Linked DNA regions of Methylomagnum ishizawai. The protein of the gene in region 1 interacts with the protein of each later gene in a pairwise test. Links are inferred from orthologs where the notes say so. Each region holds a gene or a part of one and is shown in the gene's direction. Other genes may lie near its edges.

Region 1 (4,182 bases):
GGATGCCGTTGCAACAGCGTATCCGCCACGGCGTGGACCTCGTCCAACACACTCCCGTCCCGCCCTAAATCCGCCACCTTGAATTGCACCTGCCCGGTTTGGCGGGTGCCCAGCAATTCGCCGGGGCCGCGCAGTGCCAAATCTTTCTCGGCGATGACGAAACCGTCGTCGGAGTCCCGGAGGATGCCCAGCCGTTCCTTGGCGCTGGGCGACAGCGGCGGCTGGTATAGCAGCACGCAATGCGCCTCGCCCGGCCCACGTCCGACCCGGCCCCGCAATTGGTGTAATTGCGCCAGGCCCAAACGCTCCGGGTTTTCGATAATCATCAGGCTGGCATTGGGCACATCCACGCCGACTTCGATCACCGTGGTGGCGACCAGCAGGTCGGTCTGTCCGTCTTTGAAGGTTTGCATGGCGGCTTCCTTGTCGGCGGGTTTCTGGCGGCCATGCACCAGCCCGACCCGCAGATCGGGCAGGGCGGCGGCCAGGAGTTCCGCTGTTTTTTCCGCCGCCTCGCATTGCAGCACTTCGGATTCCTCGATCAAGGTGCAGACCCAATACACCTGCCGCCCCTTCGCCACCCAATCGCCGATGCGGCCCACGATATCGGCCCGGCGCGTGGTCGGCACGGCGGCGGTCTTGACCGGGGTTCGCCCTGGGGGGCGTTCGTCGATGATGGACAGGTCGAGATCGGCATAGCCCAGCATCGCCAGGGTGCGGGGGATGGGCGTGGCGGTCATGATGAGTTGATGCGGATAGCCACCGTCGCGGGAGCCCTTCTCGCGCAGGGCCAAACGCTGATGCACGCCGAAACGGTGTTGTTCGTCGATCACCACCAACCCTAACCGCTGGAACGCCACTTGTTCTTGGAACAAGGCATGGGTGCCGATCACCACGCCCGCCGTGCCCAGGGCCACGGCCTCCAGGGCGGTGCGGCGCTCTCCGCTTTTGAGCTTGCCGGCGAGATAGGCCAGCCGTACTTCCAGGGGCTCCAGCCATTGCCGGAAGCTGCGCTGGTGTTGGTCGGCCAGGAGTTCGGTCGGGGCCATCACCGCGACTTGATAACCCGAAGCCAGCGCCGCCAAGGCCGCGCAAGCCGCCACCACGGTCTTGCCGGAACCGACATCGCCTTGTACCAAGCGCATCATCGGGCGTGGCCGGGCCAGGTCGGCCTCGATTTCGCCGATGACCCGGCGTTGCGCCCCGGTCAGGTGGAACGGCAAGCTGGCCAGGAAGCGGGCCGAAGTGGCGGGATCGGCACGGAGCGCGGGCGCGGCGTGGGCTTGGGTCTGGGCGCGGAAGCGGCTCAGGCTGAGATGGTGGGCCAAGAGTTCGTCGAAGGCCAGCCTGGCGCGGGCCGCTGTGAGTTGGGGCGACGATGGATCGCAGCCGGTCGGTGGCTGGTGGATCAGCCGGAGCGCCTCGGCCAGCTTGGGGCGGCGGCGGGCGGTGACGGCGGGCAGCCAATCGGGGAGTTGTTCCGGGACGGCGTGGAGCAGGGCTTGTTCGATCAGCTTGCGCAGGGTTTTTTGGTGCAGGCCGTCGGTGGAGGGATAGACCGGGGTCAGGCTGGCGTCGGGTTGGCCGATTTCATCTTCTCCCAGGATTTCATAATCGGGATGGGTCATTTCCACGCCGTAGTAACCGGCCCGGACTTCGCCGTAACAGCGCAGCGCCCGCCCACGGCTGAACAAGGCGTGCTGTCCCGGCGAAAAATGGAAGAACCTGAGGTTCAGGAAGCCGGTGCCGTCGGCGATGCGGACCACCAGGGAACGCTTGCCCTTGGCGCTGACTTCGGCCAACTCGATCCGGCCTTCGACTTGGTAGCTCAGGCCCGGTTGCAACGCGCCCAGGGGTTCGACGCGGGTGCGGTCCTCGTAACGGAACGGCAGGTGCAGCAATAAATCCAGCACGCTGGCAAGGCCCAGCCGTTCCAGCCGCTTGAGGGTTTGTGGACCCGCGCCCTTGAGCGCGGCGATGGGGATGAGGTCGGGGGAGGTGTGCTGGTTCATGCCGAAAACCGGGCCGTGCCGGGTGAAACCGTATTAAACTGCCGCATATTATCCATATCACGGGGATCAAGCATGAGAATCGGTACGGCGCTCACGCCCGGCGCGACGCGGGTGATGTTCCTGGGCAGCGGCGAATTGGGCAAGGAAGTGGTCATCGCCTTGCAGCGCTACGGGGTCGAGGTGGTCGCGGTGGACCGCTATCCCCACGCGCCCGGCCAGCAGGTCGCCCACCGCGCCCATGTCATCGATATGACCGACCCCGTGGTCCTGCGCCGATTGGTCGAGCAGGAGCGGCCCCACATCATCGTGCCCGAAATCGAAGCCATCGCCACCCCAACCCTGGCCGCCATCGAGTCCGAAGGCTTGGCCCGTGTCGTTCCCACCGCCCGCGCCGTGGCCCTGACCATGAACCGCGAGGGCATCCGCACCCTGGCGGCGGAAACTTTGGGCCTGCCCACTTCGCCCTATGTGTTCGCCGACAGCCTGGAAGGCTTGCGGGCGGGCGCGGCGAAGGTCGGCTATCCCTGCTTCGTCAAGCCGATCATGTCCTCGTCCGGCAAGGGCCAGTCGATGCTGCGTTCCGAGGCCGAGGTCGAGGCGGCTTGGCGGTATTCGCAGGAAGGCGGGCGGGTGAAGAACGCCCGGATCATCGTCGAGGGCCGGATCGACTTCGATTACGAAATCACCCTGTTGACGGTGCGGGCCTTGGATGGGCGCGGCGAAGTGGCAACCCGGTTCTGCGAACCCATCGGCCACCGCCAGGAACAAGGCGATTATGTCGAGAGTTGGCAACCCCAGCCTATGAGTCCCGCCGCCCAGGCCGAAGCCCGCCGCATCGCCCAGGCGGTGACGGACAACCTGGGCGGGCTGGGCCTGTTCGGGGTGGAATTGTTCGTGCGCGGCGATCAGGTGTGGTTCAGCGAGGTCAGCCCCAGGCCGCACGATACCGGCATGGTCACGATGGTGACCCAGGCCCAGAGCGAATTCGAGCTACACGCCCGCGCCATCCTGGGCTTGCCGGTCTCGACCGCATTGCGCGACACCGGGGCCAGCGCGGTGATCTATGGCGGCGTGGCGGGGGAGGGCGTCGCCTTCGAGGGGATGGAGCAAGCCTTGGCGGTGCCGACCGCCGAAGTCCGTTTGTTCGGCAAGCCGGAGGCTTTCCCGCGCCGCCGCATGGGGGTGGCTTTGGCGGCGGGGGCCACGGTCGAGGAGGCGCGGGAGCGGGCGCGGACAGCGGCGGGGCGGGTGCGGCCTGTGTTGCCCTGAGATTCTGGGACCGGGTTGGCACCGGGCCGTCCGGCCTTGGTTTAAGCTGGACCTAAGCCCGGTTGCGGCAAGTTAAGCCCGCTCCGCCCGATGCGGCGTAAACCCATCGTCTTTGCAAAAAAAACGATCCGTGTCAGACTTTTCCGGTTGTGTATTGGATTCGGTCACCAAAAAAAGGGGGAAACCGATGTCGAGAGTGTTCCGTGGCTTGCCGTTGGCTTTGCTGACCTGTTTCATGTCCCATGGCGTCCAAGCCGATGTCTATAAATACATCAATCCGGTCAACGGTCATGTGGAATACACCGATAAGCCGAACCATAAAGGCTTCCACAGGATTATCGAAACCCCCGAGCCTTTCACCCGACCCGCCAAGGTGACTTTCGGCGGCAAAAGTACGCTGGGAAACAAGAGCCTGTTCGGTGGCGGCCTGTTCGGGTCCGCGCCCGCCAATAACAATGCTAAAAGCGCCGCCCGCCACGCCGCTCTCGAACGCAATCGCAGCCAATACGCCGGACTCATCGCCGAAGCCGCCAACCGCCATGGGCTCGATCCGGCTTTGCTGCACGCCGTCATCCGCGCCGAATCCTCCTACAACCCCGGCGCGGTCTCGAACAAAGGCGCTATCGGCATGATGCAACTCATGCCCGCCACCGCCGCCCGCTACGGCGTGCAAGACCCTTACGATCCCGTGGATAACGTCTATGGCGGGGCGCGTTACCTCAGCGATTTGCTAGGCATGTTCTCGGATGTGCCGCTGGCGGTCGCGGCCTACAACGCCGGGGAAAACAATGTCATTAAGTACGGCCACCGGATTCCCCCGTTCCAGGAGACCCAGAACTACGTCAGCCGCGTGCTGGGTTATTACAACCGCTTCGATTGACGGATGCGCCCGGACCGTTTC
Region 2 (3,290 bases), 1.3 Mb from region 1 along the record:
GTAGGTGAGTCCGGCGCTGTCGCGATCATGGTGGGTAATGGTGAGTTTGGGCATGGCTATGGGTTGGGGATTGAGGCTGGAATCTCAAACCCAGCCGTTACCGGATAAACGGTTATTATATTCTTCATGGGATATGGCTTCGATGAACTCCAGAGGGCCATGGTCGTCCTTGCAGATTAAACGGTATCTACGCCCGATGGGGATGGAGATGATATGGCGTTGTCCCATATTCTTCATCCGCTTCCCCATGAAATCCATATAAGAAGCGCCGTGTTGCAGTGATGCGATCATTTCGAGGGTTTTTTCCGCGATTTCGGGAGGCAGATCGTCGAGCGGGATCGGGGCTTGCGCAAGCCGCTGGATGCGCTGGGTTTTCGCTTGGAGCATCGCGTGCTTCCGCTGCTCTTCGCTGGCGCAGCGATGACAGAATCTCCCTTTGCCGTTGTGGCCGCACGAAAAGGTTTTTTTTCTAACAGGCATGGTATTCGGAGAGTATTAAAGTCGAGGAGGTCAAGCGGTTTATTCTCTGTCGAATTGCCGCAATGGGCCGACCCACTGGGTTCCGCTGTCAGTAATTTTCGTATAAACCACGCCCGGCGCGGAAGGCGACACCGGACCGTCCAGGAGTTCCCTGGGCGCTGGTTCCTTTTCGTGTGTTTCCATCCGCCGTGCGGATGGTTACGGCAACTGCCGGCGACTTTGGCCATGACGAATCCTCCCGGTCTGGAGGCGGTACGATATGGCTGCGGCTGAGGCGGACATGATAGTTGAAACTGTTCGACCGGACTTGGGAGCTGACCCATGTTGGGTGGCTATCGTCCTCCTGGAGGACCCGATTGGCATCGCCTGTTCCGGCCCGGCGCGGCAGAGCCGGGAACCGCGCCATGCCCATATCGGATCGGGACGCCGCCCGGCCTAAATCCCAGTGTTTTTCTCAAGTACCAACATTTGTGATAATACCGCCCTACACCGACCACCGCGCCGCAATGCCCCGGACCATGGCGAAAAAAGCCCCCAATTTCGAAGAATCCCTGGCCGAGTTGGAACAACTGGTGGACCGCATGGAGCAGGGCGACCTGCCCCTGGAAGAAGCCCTCAAGCTGTTCGAGCGCGGCGTGCAGCTCACCCGCACCAGCCAAGCCGCCCTGCGCGAAGCGGAACAAAAAGTCCGCGTATTGCTGGAAAAGAACGGCGAACCCCTACTGAAACCCTTTACCGATGAATCCTGAGAACGCTTTGCAAGATTTCATGCGGGCCTGCCAGACCCGCGCCGAAGCCGCGCTGGACGCGAGGCTCCCCGCCGCGACCCGGATGCCGGAACGGCTACACCAAGCCATGCGCTATTCCGCGCTGGGCGGTGGCAAGCGGCTGCGGCCCTTGTTGACCTATGCCACCGGGATCGCTTTGGACTTGCCTTTGGACCTGTTGGACGGCCCGGCCGCGGCGGTGGAATTCATCCACGTCTATTCGCTGATCCACGACGACTTGCCCGCCATGGACGACGATGCCCTGCGCCGTGGCAAGCCGACCTGCCATGTCGCCTTCGACGAGGCTACCGCCATCCTGGCCGGGGATGGCTTGCAGGCGCTGGCCTTCCATGTGCTGGCCCACGATCCCAACCTCCAGGTTCCGGCGGAGAACCGCCTCGCCATGATCGAAACCCTGGCGAGCGCCAGCGGTTCCTATGGCATGGTCGGGGGGCAGGCCATCGACCTGGACGCGGTGGGCACTACCTTGGACCTCCCCAGCCTGGAAAACATGCACATCCGCAAGACCGGCGCCTTGATCCGGGCCAGCGTCAAGCTGGCGACCCTGGCCCAGGTGCCGCACGACAAGGCCGCCGCCGACAAACTCGACCATTACGCCAAGTGCATCGGCCTCGCTTTCCAGATCAAGGACGATATCCTCGACGAGGAGAGCGACACCCAGACCCTCGGCAAGACCCAGGGCAAGGACCGCGATCACAACAAGCCGAATTATCCGGCCCTCCTGGGGCTGAACGGGGCCAAGGAGAAAGCCCAGGAATTGCACGAGGAGGCGCTGGCCAGCCTCGCCGGTTTCGGCGCGGAAGCCGACCTGCTGCGGGCCTTGTCGCTGTTCATCATCGAGCGCCGCAACTAGGCCCACGGCGGCGGAACGGCCTTTCTTGAAAGCCCTGGGGCGCGGTTCCATAATGGCCCCGAGCTTGTTTCCGCCGCCGCGACCCACCTGGGACCGGCGTTCCGTCCGGTCCCGTTTCCCGACTTAAGAATTCCCCATGAATCATCCGAACAGCTATTCCTTGCTCCCCTCCATCACCGGACCCGCCGATCTCCGCAACCTCCCGGAAGACCAATTGCCGCGTTTGGCGGAAGAGGTGCGGGCTTTCCTGCTGCACAGCGTGAGCCAGTCCGGCGGGCATCTGGCGGCGGGGTTGGGTACGGTGGAATTGACCATCGCCTTGCACTATGTCTTCAACACGCCGGAGGACAAGCTGGTTTGGGATGTGGGGCACCAGGCCTATCCGCACAAAATCCTCACCGGACGCCGCGAGCGCCTGCCCAGCATCCGCAAGAAGGACGGTCTCTCGGCCTTCCCCAACCGCGATGAAAGCCCCTACGACTGTTTCGGCGTGGGCCATTCCAGCACCTCCATCAGCGCCGCGCTGGGGATGGCGATTGCCGCTTCCCTGGACAAGAAGGACACCCACGCCGTCGCCATCATCGGCGATGGTGGCATGACCGGCGGCATGGCTTTCGAGGCGATGAACCACGCCGGTCCGCTCGACGCCAACCTCTTGGTGATCCTCAACGACAATGAGATGTCGATTTCGCCCAATGTCGGGGCGCTCAACAATTATTTGGCGAAAATCCTGTCCGGCAACTTCTATTCCAGCGTGCGCCGGGGCGGCAAGGAACTGCTGAAGCACCGGATGCCGGGCGTGTGGGAATTGGCCCGCCGCGCCGAGGAACACGTCAAGGGCATGGTGGCGCCGGGCACGCTGTTCGAGGAACTGGGCTTCAACTATATCGGCCCCATCGACGGCCACGACCTCGACACCCTCATCACCACCCTGCGCAACCTCCGCAAGACGCCGGGGCCGCAATTCCTGCATGTGGTCACCAAGAAGGGCAAGGGCTACGCGCCCGCCGAGCGCGATCCGGTGGCTTATCACGGCGTCGGCGTGTTCGACCCCAGCCAGGACCATTTGCCCAAGGCCAAGCCGGGCACGCCGAGCTACACGGAAGTGTTCGGCCAATGGCTGTGCGATATGGCGGAGCGCGACCGCAGGCTCCTGGGTGTCACCCCGG

What was found. Proteins that work in one complex are often made in the same cells at the same time.
Region 2: the proteins of purT (region 1) and ispA interact in binary tests that used the Escherichia coli proteins (3 or more experiments, as listed by UniProt). The link is inferred for Methylomagnum ishizawai from one-to-one orthologs.

The regions. Positions count from the first base shown.
Region 1 is NZ_FXAM01000001.1:1,856,338-1,860,519, forward strand. What follows is about bases 1,342-4,182. They hold purT (formate-dependent phosphoribosylglycinamide formyltransferase), read left to right. Parts: upstream 1,342-2,084; coding sequence 2,085-3,281; downstream 3,282-4,182. Other genes in these bases: recG (ATP-dependent DNA helicase RecG), read right to left, coding at 1,342-2,012; B9N93_RS08395 (lytic transglycosylase domain-containing protein), read left to right, coding at 3,469-4,161; B9N93_RS08400 (Maf family protein), read right to left, coding at 4,181-4,182. In the rest of the region: more of recG, read right to left, coding at 1-1,341. UniProt on the Escherichia coli protein: Involved in the de novo purine biosynthesis. Catalyzes the transfer of formate to 5-phospho-ribosyl-glycinamide (GAR), producing 5-phospho-ribosyl-N-formylglycinamide (FGAR). Formate is provided by PurU via hydrolysis of 10-formyl-tetrahydrofolate.
Region 2 is NZ_FXAM01000001.1:3,158,555-3,161,844, reverse strand. Bases 371-3,169 are described here. They hold ispA ((2E,6E)-farnesyl diphosphate synthase), read left to right. Parts: upstream 371-1,218; coding sequence 1,219-2,121; downstream 2,122-3,169. Other genes in these bases: dxs (1-deoxy-D-xylulose-5-phosphate synthase), read left to right, coding at 2,258-3,169; xseB (exodeoxyribonuclease VII small subunit), read left to right, coding at 999-1,229; B9N93_RS13960 (DUF7682 family zinc-binding protein), read right to left, coding at 371-480. In the rest of the region: B9N93_RS13965 (radical SAM protein), read right to left, coding at 1-54; more of B9N93_RS13960, read right to left, coding at 85-370; more of dxs, read left to right, coding at 3,170-3,290.